One region of the Candidatus Pantoea symbiotica genome, then DNA from elsewhere that is predicted to be linked to it. Evidence: predicted binding sites of a transcription regulator. Region 1 holds the regulator's gene; each other region holds the start of a gene.
The links. Region 1 encodes PhoB, which activates phosphate uptake and scavenging genes when phosphate is short. Its sites were predicted from a motif close to CTGTCATAAAACTGNCNNAT; they were not measured.
Positions count from the first base shown of each region.

Region 2: the regulator PhoB is predicted to act here: its motif matches at 2,146-2,165, upstream of ugpB (sn-glycerol-3-phosphate ABC transporter substrate-binding protein UgpB).
Region 3: the regulator PhoB is predicted to act here: its motif matches at 2,375-2,394, upstream of opgB (phosphatidylglycerol--membrane-oligosaccharide glycerophosphotransferase).

Region 1 covers NZ_JBSZHR010000002.1:757,152-761,339, forward strand. The annotation lists gene ACXIZX_RS03990 (SbcC/MukB-like Walker B domain-containing protein) at 1-62, opposite strand, end outside; gene sbcD (exonuclease subunit SbcD) at 59-1,264, opposite strand; gene phoB (phosphate response regulator transcription factor PhoB) at 1,462-2,151, shown strand; gene phoR (phosphate regulon sensor histidine kinase PhoR) at 2,172-3,482, shown strand; gene ACXIZX_RS04010 (PstS family phosphate ABC transporter substrate-binding protein) at 4,009-4,188, shown strand, end outside.
Region 2 covers NZ_JBSZHR010000002.1:52,802-56,989, forward strand. The annotation lists gene ACXIZX_RS00895 (high-affinity branched-chain amino acid ABC transporter permease LivM) at 1-529, shown strand, start outside; gene livG (high-affinity branched-chain amino acid ABC transporter ATP-binding protein LivG) at 526-1,293, shown strand; gene livF (high-affinity branched-chain amino acid ABC transporter ATP-binding protein LivF) at 1,295-2,008, shown strand; gene ugpB (sn-glycerol-3-phosphate ABC transporter substrate-binding protein UgpB) at 2,239-3,555, shown strand; gene ugpA (sn-glycerol-3-phosphate ABC transporter permease UgpA) at 3,619-4,188, shown strand, end outside.
Region 3 covers NZ_JBSZHR010000002.1:371,174-375,361, reverse strand. The annotation lists gene ACXIZX_RS02340 (glycosyltransferase family 32 protein) at 1-853, shown strand, start outside; gene ACXIZX_RS02335 (LysR family transcriptional regulator) at 827-1,750, opposite strand; gene ACXIZX_RS02330 (tautomerase family protein) at 1,871-2,260, shown strand; gene opgB (phosphatidylglycerol--membrane-oligosaccharide glycerophosphotransferase) at 2,475-4,188, shown strand, end outside.

The DNA.
Region 1 (4,188 bases):
TCGATAAACCATTCGCCGCGCAGCGCATTGAGGTTTTTAAAACGTAGCGTCAATATTTTCATGCAGATGGATTCTCCAGCGCGGCAAGCTGGGTGCGGAATAGCTGCGTTAACTGCTCGGCCTGCTCGGCATCTAGCTGATCTTCCTGCGCCAGTCGGCGGGCAAACACTTCTTCCACTTTTAATTCGCTCAGGGTTTCGTTCTCCAGCCGCTCGAGGCTGCGCTGCCGCTGTTCGCGGCTGCGGCGCACCAGCAGCACTTCTACCGGCAGATTTTCGGTCAGCGCTTCAATGCGACGCTGCAGATCGCTGAGATATTCCTGCGTGGTGATCTCAATATCCAGCCAGGTTGGCAGCTCACTGGTGCTTTCGCTGAACTGCGCCAGCTGATGTTCAATTTCCGCCATCGAGCCTTTCAGCATCTGCATCGGCTGGAAGTGCGGAATGGTCAGTGGCGTCACTTCCTTGAGCTTGTCGCCAAATTCCAGCAGGAAGACGCTTTTCTCGCGGCCAAGCTCATCAAAACTGAGCGGAATTGGTGAGCCGCTGTAACGAATATGTTCGCTGTTGGCGATGCGCTGGGCGCGATGGATGTGACCGAGCGCGATGTAATCCGCTGGTGGAAACGCCTGCGCCGGGAAGGCATCCAACGTGCCAATATAGATGTCACGTACCGAATCGCTTTTAGTGACGCCAACGGTGGTGAGATGGCCGGTGGCGATAATCGGCAGCGCGCTGTTCATTGACTGCGCGGCGGCAAAGCAGTGTTGGTAATGCTGCTCAATCGCCTCCAGCAGCGAGATCTGCTTCTCGCGGCCGGATTGGCCGGCCTGGCTGCGCAGAATGTCGCGCGGTCGCAAATAAGGAATGGCGCACAGCAGCGCACCCGGCGCGCCATCGCGCTGCTTCAGGGTTAACACCTGTTGCTCGGCCTGCGGTGTGGCGCTGGTGATCACCTGCGTATTCAGGCAGGCCAGCAGCTCGCGCGATTCATTCAGCGTCGCCACCGAATCGTGATTGCCCGCCAGCACCACCAATTGGCAGCCGCTTGGCTGCAGCGCCACCACAAAACGGTTAAACATTTCACGCGCGTAGCTCGGCGGCGAACCGGTATCAAACAGATCACCAGCGATAATCAGCGCATCCACCTGATGCTGCACAATCTGATCCAGCAGCCAGTCGAGAAACGCCTGATGTTCCCGCGCGCGACTTTTGCTGTAAAAGAACTGACCGAGATGCCAGTCAGCGGTGTGAATGATGCGCATGTTTGCTCCGTGCTCTGTTTAGCGAAGGCGAATTATAACCACTTAAGATCACAAAGAAAAAAAGCAGATTTTTATTGTCACATTTCTGTTTTTTATCTATCTATCTTAGGGCGGCTTTTTCATAAAAGTGTCACAAAACTGACGCATAATGGCGCCGCAAATCCCAGTGACACGTTGTCACACTAGCAGGAGTTACAATGGCTAAGCGCATTTTGGTTGTGGAAGACGAAGCTCCCATCCGTGAAATGTTATGTTTCGTGCTGGAACAGAATGATTACCAGCCTATTGAGGCGGAAGATTATGACAGCGCGATTGGTAAGCTGATCGAACCCTGGCCTGATTTGATTCTGCTGGACTGGATGTTGCCCGGCGGCAGCGGAATTCAGTTTATTAAGCATTTGAAGCGTGAAGCCATGACGCGCGACATCCCGGTGATGATGCTGACGGCGCGCGGTGAAGAAGAGGATCGCGTGCGCGGTCTGGAAGTGGGCGCGGATGATTACATCACCAAGCCATTCTCACCCAAAGAGCTGATGGCGCGTATCAAAGCGGTGATGCGCCGTATTTCACCGATGGCGGTGGAAGAGGTGATCGAGATGCAGGGCCTGAGCCTTGATCCTTCCTCACATCGCGTGATGTCAGAAACCACGCCGCTGGAGATGGGGCCGACCGAGTACAAACTGCTGCACTTCTTTATGACGCACCCGGAACGCGTGTACAGCCGCGAACAGCTGCTGAACCACGTTTGGGGCACCAATGTGTATGTCGAAGATCGCACCGTCGATGTGCATATTCGCCGTTTACGTAAAGCGCTGGAATTGACCGGCCACGATCGCATGGTTCAAACCGTTCGCGGAACAGGGTATCGTTTCTCTGCCCGCTACTAAACGTAAACGGAGTTTTTACCGTGCTGGAACGACTCTCCTGGAAGAGATTGTTGACCGAGCTGGCGCTGGTCTGTTTACCTGCGCTGGTGTTGGGTCTGTTGTTCGGATATCTGCCGTGGCTGCTGCTGATTGCGGTGACCGGCGTGATGTTCTGGCACTTCAGAAATTTAATGCGTCTGTCGCACTGGCTGTGGGTCGATCGTTCAATGACGCCGCCCACCGGACGCGGCAGCTGGGAACCGCTGTTTTATGGCCTGTATCAGATGCAGTTACGCAACCGGCGTCGTCGCCGCGAGTTGGGCAATCTGATCAAACGTTTCCGCAGCGGTGCCGAATCGCTGCCGGATGCGGTGGTGCTGACCACCGAAGAGGGCACCATTTTCTGGTGCAACGGTTTGGCGCAGCAGCATCTTGGCTTGCGCTGGCCGGAAGATAATGGCCAGAACATCCTCAATTTACTGCGTTATCCTGAATTCTCCCGCTATATCCGCCAGCGCAAGTTTGATACGCCGCTGACGCAGATCCTCAATAATCAGCATCATATGGAATTCCGCGTGATGCCTTACAGCGAAGGTCAGTGGCTGATGGTGGCGCGTGATGTCACCCAAATGCACCAGCTGGAAGGCGCGCGACGCAACTTCTTTGCCAACGTCAGTCATGAACTGCGCACGCCGCTAACGGTGTTGCAGGGCTATCTGGAAATGATGGACGACGCGGTGATGAACGAGCGCACGCGCAGCAAGGCGTTGCACACCATGCAAGAGCAAACGCGCCGCATGGACAGCCTGGTGAAACAGCTGCTGACCTTGTCGCGTATCGAAGCGGCGCCAGCCATCGATCTGAAAGAGACGGTGGATGTGCCGGGCATGCTGCTGCTGTTGCAGCGTGAAGCGGAAACGCTGAGCCAGGGACGTCACACCATCCATTTCCATACCGATCCGCATCTGAAAGTGTTCGGCAATGATGAGCAGTTGCGTAGCGCCATTTCCAACCTGGTCTACAACGCGGTGAATCACACGCCGGATGGCACGCGCATCGACATCAGTTGGCTGCGTACCAAACAAGGCGCGCAGTTTAAGGTGTGCGATGACGGGCCGGGCATCAGCGAACAGCATCTGCCGCGCCTTACCGAACGTTTCTATCGCGTGGACAAAGCGCGTTCACGTGCCACCGGCGGCAGCGGTTTGGGGCTGGCAATCGTGAAACATGCGCTGGGCCATCATAATGCGCGGCTCGAGATCACCAGCGTGCCGCATCAGGAAACCTGTTTCAGCTTCCTGCTGCCGCCAAGGTTGATTGTGGCTAGCGCTCTGCAAGAGCGGGTTAATTAAGGTTTGCACATCCATTGCGTGATGCCGCTCAGTTAAGCACAGAGCATCTTTCGTTCGCCCTAAGCTGAGGTAGTTGCAGCACCCTTGTGCGGCGACCGAGCAGAGAGCGCCTGGCCGCGCCCTCTGCACTCCCGGGCCTTGCGCCAGCCCAACCCGCCGCTGCGCGGTACCTTCACTCAATCACGATTCCTGACGGACCGGCGGCGATTCGCTCCTGCTCAGCGCCACCTCTCGCCGCATCCATGCGGCTCGCCCTGGAATCCCTCATTCGTTCAGCGAGTTAGGATGTCGCCTCAACACCCGCGCTGCACCATCAAGGCATAATTTTGACTCGCCATCGCTACAAGTCTCGTAGGGTCGCCATTCATGGCGACCTGGTGCGCATAAATGCGCACCCTACGGGATTTTCGTAGGGTTGCCATTTATGGCGACCGATTCACCCCTCACTGACAACCTTTACGCAATTTATTGCGCGATAAATCACGCCGCTCCAGAATAGGCGTCTCATTAAATTGCGGAATCGCCAATGAAATCGCTGTTGATCTCCCTCTTGCTGCTTTGCTCTGCTTTGGCACACAGCCAGCAAACCATGCTAACCGGCAATCTGAGCAGCGTCGGATCGGATACGCTGGGTTATCTGATGACCTTGTGGGGCGAGGATTTTAGCCGCCAGTCGCCGGGCGTGAACGTTCAGGTGCAGGCGGCG
Region 2 (4,188 bases), 700 kb from region 1:
CTTCTTCGGCCTGAAATACGATCCCAGCGACCGCGTGATTTTCCTTTATCTGGTGGCGCTGCTGCTGGTGGTGCTGACGCTATTTGTTATCAACCGCTTGCTGCGTATGCCGTTAGGTCGTGCGTGGGAAGCGCTGCGTGAAGATGAGATCGCCTGCCGTTCGCTCGGCCTGAGCCCGACGCGCATCAAGCTGACTGCTTTCACCATCAGCGCCGTTTTCGCCGGCTTCGCTGGCACGCTGTTCGCGGCGCGTCAGGGCTTCGTCAGCCCGGAATCCTTCACCTTCGTCGAATCGGCCTTTGTGCTGGCGATTGTGGTGTTGGGCGGCATGGGCTCGCAGCTGGCGGTGATCCTCGCGGCGATTCTGCTGGTGGTATCGCGCGAGCTGATGCGTGATTTGAACGAGTACAGCATGCTGGTGCTCGGCGGTTTGATGGTGCTGATGATGATCTGGCGTCCACAAGGTCTGCTGCCGATGAAGCGTCCGCATCTGAAGTTGAAAAGCAGTAAACAAGGAGAGCAGGCATGAGTCAGCCTTTATTAGCCGTTGAAGGCCTGATGATGCGCTTCGGCGGCCTGTTAGCCGTCAACAATGTGGCGCTTGAGCTGCATCCACAGGAAATTGTTTCGCTGATCGGCCCGAACGGTGCCGGTAAAACCACGGTGTTCAACTGCCTGACCGGTTTCTACAAACCGACCGGCGGCACTATCAAACTGCGCGATCAGCAGCTGCAAGGTTTGCCAGGCCAGAAGATTGCGCGCATGGGCATCGTGCGGACTTTCCAGCACGTGCGTCTGTTCCGTGAAATGACGGTGATTGAAAACCTGCTGGTGGCTCAGCATCAGCATCTGAAAAGCGGCGTGTTCTCCGGCCTATTCAAAACCCCGGCTTTCCGTCGCGGTGAGAGCGAAGCTTTGGATCGCGCAGCAACCTGGCTGGACCGCATCGGCCTGCTGGATCTCGCTAACCGCCAGGCGGGCAACCTCGCATATGGTCAGCAGCGTCGTCTGGAGATTGCGCGCTGCATGGTGACGCGCCCGGAAATCCTGATGCTGGATGAACCGGCGGCCGGTCTTAACCCGCGAGAAACGCACGAACTCGATGAGCTGATCGCCGAACTGCGCGGTGAGCACAAGGTTTCCGTGCTGCTGATTGAACACGATATGAAGCTGGTGATGGGCATTTCTGACCGCATTTACGTGGTGAATCAGGGAACGCCGCTGGCTAACGGCACGCCGGAACAGGTGCGTAACAACCCGGATGTGATCCGTGCTTATTTAGGTGAGGCGTAACATGGCAAACCCGATTTTAACTTTGCAGAATGTCAGCGCTCATTACGGTCCTATTCAGGCGCTGCACAACATTAATCTGCACATCAATCAGGGTGAAATCGTCACGCTGATCGGTGCCAACGGCGCGGGTAAAACCACGCTGCTCGGCACCTTGTGCGGCGAACCGCGCGCCACCAGCGGTAACATCACCTTTGATGGTAAAGAGATCACTGACTGGCAAACCGCGAAAATCATGCGTGAAGCGATTGCGATTGTGCCGGAAGGCCGTCGCGTGTTTTCGCGCATGACGGTGGAAGAGAACCTGGCGATGGGCGGCTTCTTTGCAACGCGTCAGCAGTATCTGGAGCGTATCGATCGCGTGTATCAGCTGTTTTCTCGCCTGGCAGAACGTAAAGCGCAGCGCGCGGGCACTATGTCCGGCGGTGAGCAGCAGATGCTGGCGATTGGTCGCGCGTTGATGAGCCAGCCGCGTTTGCTGCTGCTGGATGAGCCGTCGCTGGGTTTGGCGCCGATTATCATTCAGCAGATCTTCGACACCATTGAGCAGTTGCGTAAAGAGGGCATGACCATCTTCCTCGTCGAGCAGAACGCCAACCAGGCGCTGAAGCTGGCGGATCGGGGTTATGTGCTCGAAAACGGTCATGTAGTGCTGGAGGATAGCGGCGAAGCGTTGCTATCCAATGAAGCCGTGCGGAGTGCTTACCTCGGCGCATAACCGGCGGTCGGCATGAATGCCGACCCTACAAAATCGCGTAGGGTCGCCATTTATGGCGACCTTTACCTTAGCAGCTCAATTGCCCCGTCCTAAACCCCAATCGAACAAAACCTATCTGTCACATCCTCGTCATAAACCTGTTATTAATCCGTCATTTCCCCGTGTCATGTTACGTCGCGAACTAAAAAATGCGCGAATTCGCGCGTACTTAACAGCACAGGAAAAACCTTATGTCCGCTTTTACGCTTCGTCCCCGCCTGATGAGTGTACTGCTCGGTCTGGCGCTCAGCGGTAATGCGCTGGCTGCAACTGAGATCCCTTTCTGGCACTCAATGGAAGGCGAGTTAGGCAAAGAAGTTGATTCTCTGGCACAACGTTTTAACCAGGCTCATCCCGATTACAAAATCGTTCCGACTTACAAAGGCAACTACGAGCAGAGCTTAGCGGCGGGTATCGCGGCGGTGCGCTCCGGTAAAGCGCCTGCGCTGCTGCAGGTGTATGAAGTCGGTACGGCGACCATGATGGCGTCAAAAGCTATCGTCCCGGTCAACCAGGTGTTTAAAGACGCTGGCGTGCAGATGGATCCGAAGCAGTTCGTGCCAGCCGTTGCCGGTTACTACAGCGACAGCAAAGGCCAGCTGATCTCTCAGCCGTTCAACAGCTCCACGCCGGTGCTGTACTACAACAAAGACGCGTTCAAAAAAGCCGGTCTGAACCCGGATCAGCCACCGAAAACCTGGCAGGAGCTGGCAAAAGATGCTGAAGCGCTGCGCAAAGCGGGCCTGACCTGCGGTTACGCCAGCGGCTGGCAGGGCTGGATTCAGATTGAAAACTTCAGCGCCTGGCATGCGCTGCCGGTCGCCACCAAAAACAACGGCTTTGACGGCACCGATGCGGTACTGGAGTTCAACAAGCCGGTGCAGGTGCGCCACATCGAAATGCTGGAAGCGATGAACAAGAAGGGTGATTTCACCTACTTCGGTCGCAAAGATGAATCTACCGCCAAGTTCTATAACGGCGATTGCGGCATCACCACCGCTTCTTCCGGTTCGCTGGCCGATATCAAACACTACGCCAAATTCAACTTCGGCGTTGGCATGATGCCGTACGATGAAACCGTACCGAACGCACCGCAGAACGCCATCATTGGCGGCGCGAGCCTGTGGGTGATGAAAGGCAAAGATGCCAACACCTACAAAGGCGCGGCGGAGTTCATGAAGTTCCTCGCCCAGCCGGAAATCGCTGCTGAATGGCACCAGAAAACCGGTTATCTGCCGATCACCACCGCCGCTTATGAGCTGACCAAGCAACAGGGCTTCTATGACAAGAACCCAGGCGCAGATATCGCTACGCGTCAGATGCTGAACAAAGATCCGCTGCCGTTCACTAAAGGCATGCGTCTGGGCAACATGCCGCAGATTCGTACCATCGTGGACGAAGAGCTGGAAGGCGTGTGGACCGGCAAACAGGCGCCGCAAGCCGCGCTGGATAACGCTGTGAAACGCGGTAACGAACTGCTGCGCCGTTTTGAGCAGCAAGTGAAGTAACGCTGTTATCTCGGGGCCGACGCCTGGCGTTCGCCCCGATTTTCTTCTTTGATTGAGTCTGCTATGTCCTCATCGCGCCCGGTATTTCGATCCCGTTTTCTGCCCTATTTGCTGCTGTTGCCGCAACTGGTGATAACGGCCATCTTCTTCTTGTGGCCAGCCGGTGAAGCCTTGTGGTATTCGCTGCAAAGCATTGATCCTTTTGGCATCTCCAGCACCTTCGTTGGGCTGGCAAACTTTAAACGCCTGTTCAGCGACGAATACTATCTGGCCTCCTTCTGGACCACCATTGAGTTCAGTGCGCTGGTGACGATTTGCGGCATGACCTTTTCCCTGCTGCTGGCGGCGCTGGTCGATTATGTGATTCGCCTGCGCAAGCTTTACCAAACCTTGCTGCTACTGCCGTACGCGGTGGCGCCGGTGGTGGCGGCAGTGCTATGGATGTTCCTGTTTAATCCGGGCCTCGGTTTGTTCAGCCATTTGCTGAACCAAATGGGCTACAACTGGAACTACGCGCAAAACAGCGGTCAGGCGATGTTCCTGATTGTATTGGCGTCGATCTGGCAGCAAATGAGCTACAACTTCCTGTTTTTCTTCGCTGCGCTGCAGTCGATTCCCAAATCGCTGGTGGAA
Region 3 (4,188 bases), 390 kb from region 1:
AAAAGATCTGCCAGAGATTCCAAAGAAAGTCTGGATGTATTGGGATAATGAATATTTACCGAAATCACTGGCATTAAATATTAAAAAGATTCGTCAGGATAATCCCGACCATGAAATCCATTTATTAAATCGTTTAACGGTAAAAGAAGTTTTACCGGATTTTATATTCACCTCGACCCAATTAACCGCCCAGCAAAGAAGCGAAGTGATTCGCCTGGAATTGCTGTTGCGCTATGGCGGCATTGCCATTGATTGCAGCACCTTATTATTTGAAGATCTCTCCTGGGTGCATCGCGCGCATCAGGAACGTTGTATGGATGTGATTGGTTATTATCACGAAAACGCCACCGTCAACTATCTCGCGCCGGTGATTGAGAGCTGGTTCCTGGCGGCGACCGCCAATAATCCCTTTATCCGCGAATGGCAAAAACATTACGCGCCGATCAAACATCTCGGCGAACAGAATTACTTCAGTGAATTGACCAAGCGCGATGATTATTCCCTGCTGACGCAGAAGATTGCGCAGCCGGAGCAGCAATTAGGTTCACTGGCGCAGCAGATCGCCATGCGCGAACATCGCCGGGTGAATCTCTACCTGCGTAAATGCGAGGCTAACGCCTATTACTATCAGCGTTTAAGCGGCTGGAAGAGCGAGGCGTTTGCCCACGCGGTGCTGTTTCACCAGCGTCCACTCACGCCACCGCCGGTGATTAAACTCAGCGGCAATGAGCAGCTGCACCTCGACTTCAACCTGCGGCTCGGCCATTACAACCGCAGCAGTTTATTGGGCCAGATGATGCAAACGCCTGCGCCGATCGCACTGGCTTCACCCATCAACAAAGCGCGCGCGTAACCAATGGATAAGGGTGGTCACCGCCCGTGGCACCTGTGCGGCATACGGGCGTACCACCCACAACCGATCGGCGAAGGCATCCACCGCTTGCCACTGCGGCAGCACCTGCTGCAGCGTGCCGCTGGCTAATGCCGCGCTGGCGCTGAAGTCCGGCAGCATCGCAATGCCCAAACCTTGCAATGCAGCATCACGGATCGACTCGCTGTTGTTGGTGGCAAAATTACCCTGAATCTTTACCTGCACGGTTTCGCTGCCGCCGTCCGCTAATCGAAAGCGCCACTGCGGCGACTCGAGTCCGCGCGGGTAATAAAGACAATTGTGCTGCTGCAACGCCTGCGGTGAATCCGGCAAACCGTTCTGCGCCAGATACGCCGGCGATGCCACCAGCAGCGCGCGGGTTTCACACAGCGGCAACGCAACATGTGTTTCCGGCAGGCTATCGCTGTGGCGAATCGCCAGATCAAACCCTTCACTGCCGAGCGACACCAGACGATCGGTGACGTCCAGCTGCAAACGCACCTGCGGATAGTCGCGCAAGAAATCGCCGATGATCGGCACCAGCTGCTGACGCGCAAACGCCACCGGCGCCGTCACGCGCACCATGCCACGCACCGGACCCGCTTCATCACGTACGCTGAAAAAGCTCTGTGCGATACGCGCAAAGGGATCGCGCAGCTCATCCACCAGCTTTTCACCGGCAGAGGTCAGCCGCACGCTGCGCGTGGTGCGCTGCACCAACGCCACACCCGCCATCTTTTCCAGCTCTTTAATCTTCTGACTCATTGCCGCTTTGCTGACGTCTAATCGTTCCGCCGCGCGCGTAAAACTGCCGAGCTCAGCCAGCACGGTTAACCAGTGCAAATGGACCCAAAGGCTATCTGTTTTAATTTCTTTCATATCGATTGTTCAAAATAATAAATAATCATTTCAACCAGCGCGCTTTTTCTTTCCGGCAGCAAGCGGCAGCATAGAGCCACATCCTACTCTTTTCATGTGAGCAAAAACGAGGGTTTATTTATGCCGTTACTGACATTCGACGTTATTCAGGGCCGTTCAGAATCAGAAATACGCACATTGCTGGATGCCGCACATCGCGCGGTGTTAACCGCATTTAAAGTCCCGGCCCGCGATCGTTATCAGATTGTTCATGAAAACAAAGGTTATCAGATGGTCTTTCAGGACACCGGCCTAGGCTTTGAGCGAACCGACAATCTGGTGATGGTGCGCGTGTATACCAGCCCGAGAAGTGAAGAACAGAAGTGCCTGTTTATGGCAGAGTTAGCGCGCGAGCTGCTGGAAAATTGTGGCGTTCAGGGCACTGATTTGATGATTAGTTTTATCACCAACAGTAAAGGCGACTGGAGCTTTGCCGACGGCGAAGCGCAATACCTCACTGGAAAACTCTAATCCCCCTTCTCTGCCCTCACTGGCAGCAGCGCATCCGTTGCTGCCAGGCGAAACCACAGTCAGCCTTAACCCGCCTTAAACGAATCGGAATGCATCGCACAAATCTGGTTGGATGTGTTGCAGCCTTGTGACACCCAATATAGATTGACGCAAAATCCCCGCAGAGGGTCGTTGGCGCAAGGATTGCGTATTCATTCAACATGAGGATCTAACGTTGTCCGAATTGGTTTCGGTTGTACTCTTTTTGGCTGCGATTGCGGTCTACTCCTCTAAAGCCGGGCGAAATAAATTTTGGTTTAGTCTGATCCTGCTGCTGCTCACGCTGTTTATCGTGCTTAACGTCACGCTGGTCGCCAGTAACTATTTTACCGGCGATGGCATTAATGACGCGGTGCTGTATACCCTGACCAACAGCCTGACCGGGGCGGGCGTGAGCAAATATGTGGTGCCGGCCATCGGACTGATCATCGCGCTGTTCTCGCTATTTTGCCTGCTTTCGTGGTTACTGCGCCGCCGTAAGCGGCCGCATCACCTCGGCTGGAGTTTGCTGGCGATTGCCTGTGCCGCGGGTTCGGTACAAACCACGCCTGCGTTTCGCCAGGTGAAAGAGCTTATCGCCTCACATTCGCGCCTCGCCGATTCGGATTTCGAAAGCTATTACAAAACGCCTAACAGGGTGATCGCTGAGCCCAAGCTCAATCTGGTCTACATTTATGGCGAAAGTCTTGAACGGACCTATTTCGATCAACAGGCATTTCCCGGTCTGGCCCCGGAACTCAGCCGGGAAAAAGATAACAGCATCGATTTCAGCCAAACCGAACAGCTGCCCGGCACCGATTACACCATCGCCGGCATGGTGGCTTCACAGTGTGGCATCCCGCTGTTTGCGCCTTTTGATGGCAATGCCTCGGCTTCGCTCTCCAGTTTCTATCCCCAGAACATTTGTCTGGGCGACATCCTGAAGAACTCTGGCTACGAGAACTGGTTTATTCAGGGCGCAGATTTACGCTTCGCCGGTAAAGACACTTTCCTGCTGTCGCATGGCTTTGATGCGGCCAATATGTATGGCTCGCAGGAGCTGAAGAGTCGCGTCGCCGATCCCAGCTATCGTAATAACTGGGGCTACTACGATGACACGGTGATGGACGAGGTGTTTGAGAAATACGAGGAGCTGTCGCGCGCGCAAAAACGCTTCGCATTGTTCACGCTCACCGTCGACACCCATCATCCGGATGGTTTTATCTCGCGCAGCTGCCAGCGCAAAAGCTACAGCTATGATGGCAAACCCAATCAATCCTTTAGCGCGGTGGCCTGTTCGCAGGAGCATGTGGCGCGGCTGATTGAACGCATCAAAGCGTCACCGTGGTTTAAAAACACCATCATCGTGGTGACTTCCGATCATCTGGCGATGAACAACACCGCGCATCAATACCTGATCAAACAACCGCGCCATGACCTGTTTATGGTGATTCGTGGCGATCAGCCACAGGCGGAAGTGCTCGATGGCAAACGCAGCACGCTGGATAACGGTGCCACGGTGCTGGATATTCTCGGCGGGGATAACGCGATTGGACTCGGTCGCAGCGGCCTCTCTTCGAAATCGCTGTCAACCGAATTCGACGACATGGCAAAGCGCGTCACAATGTGGAAAGCGGACATTATTCAGCTGTGGAATTTCCCCAGCAAGATGGATAGCTTCACCGTCGATCAACAGAAAAACACCTTCAGCTTCTCTGGTGCGACCTTCAAATTACCGATTCTGTTCCGCGTATCCGACAAACATGTCGAACCGCTGCCGGAGGGGGAATACTCCGAACCGCTGCGTTATCAGCTGGCGAGTTTTGCTGCCGCCGACAAGTTCGTTTGGGTCGATCGCTGCTTTAAGATGGCGCGCCTGTGGCAGCCAGAGTTGGCGCTGTCGAACGATT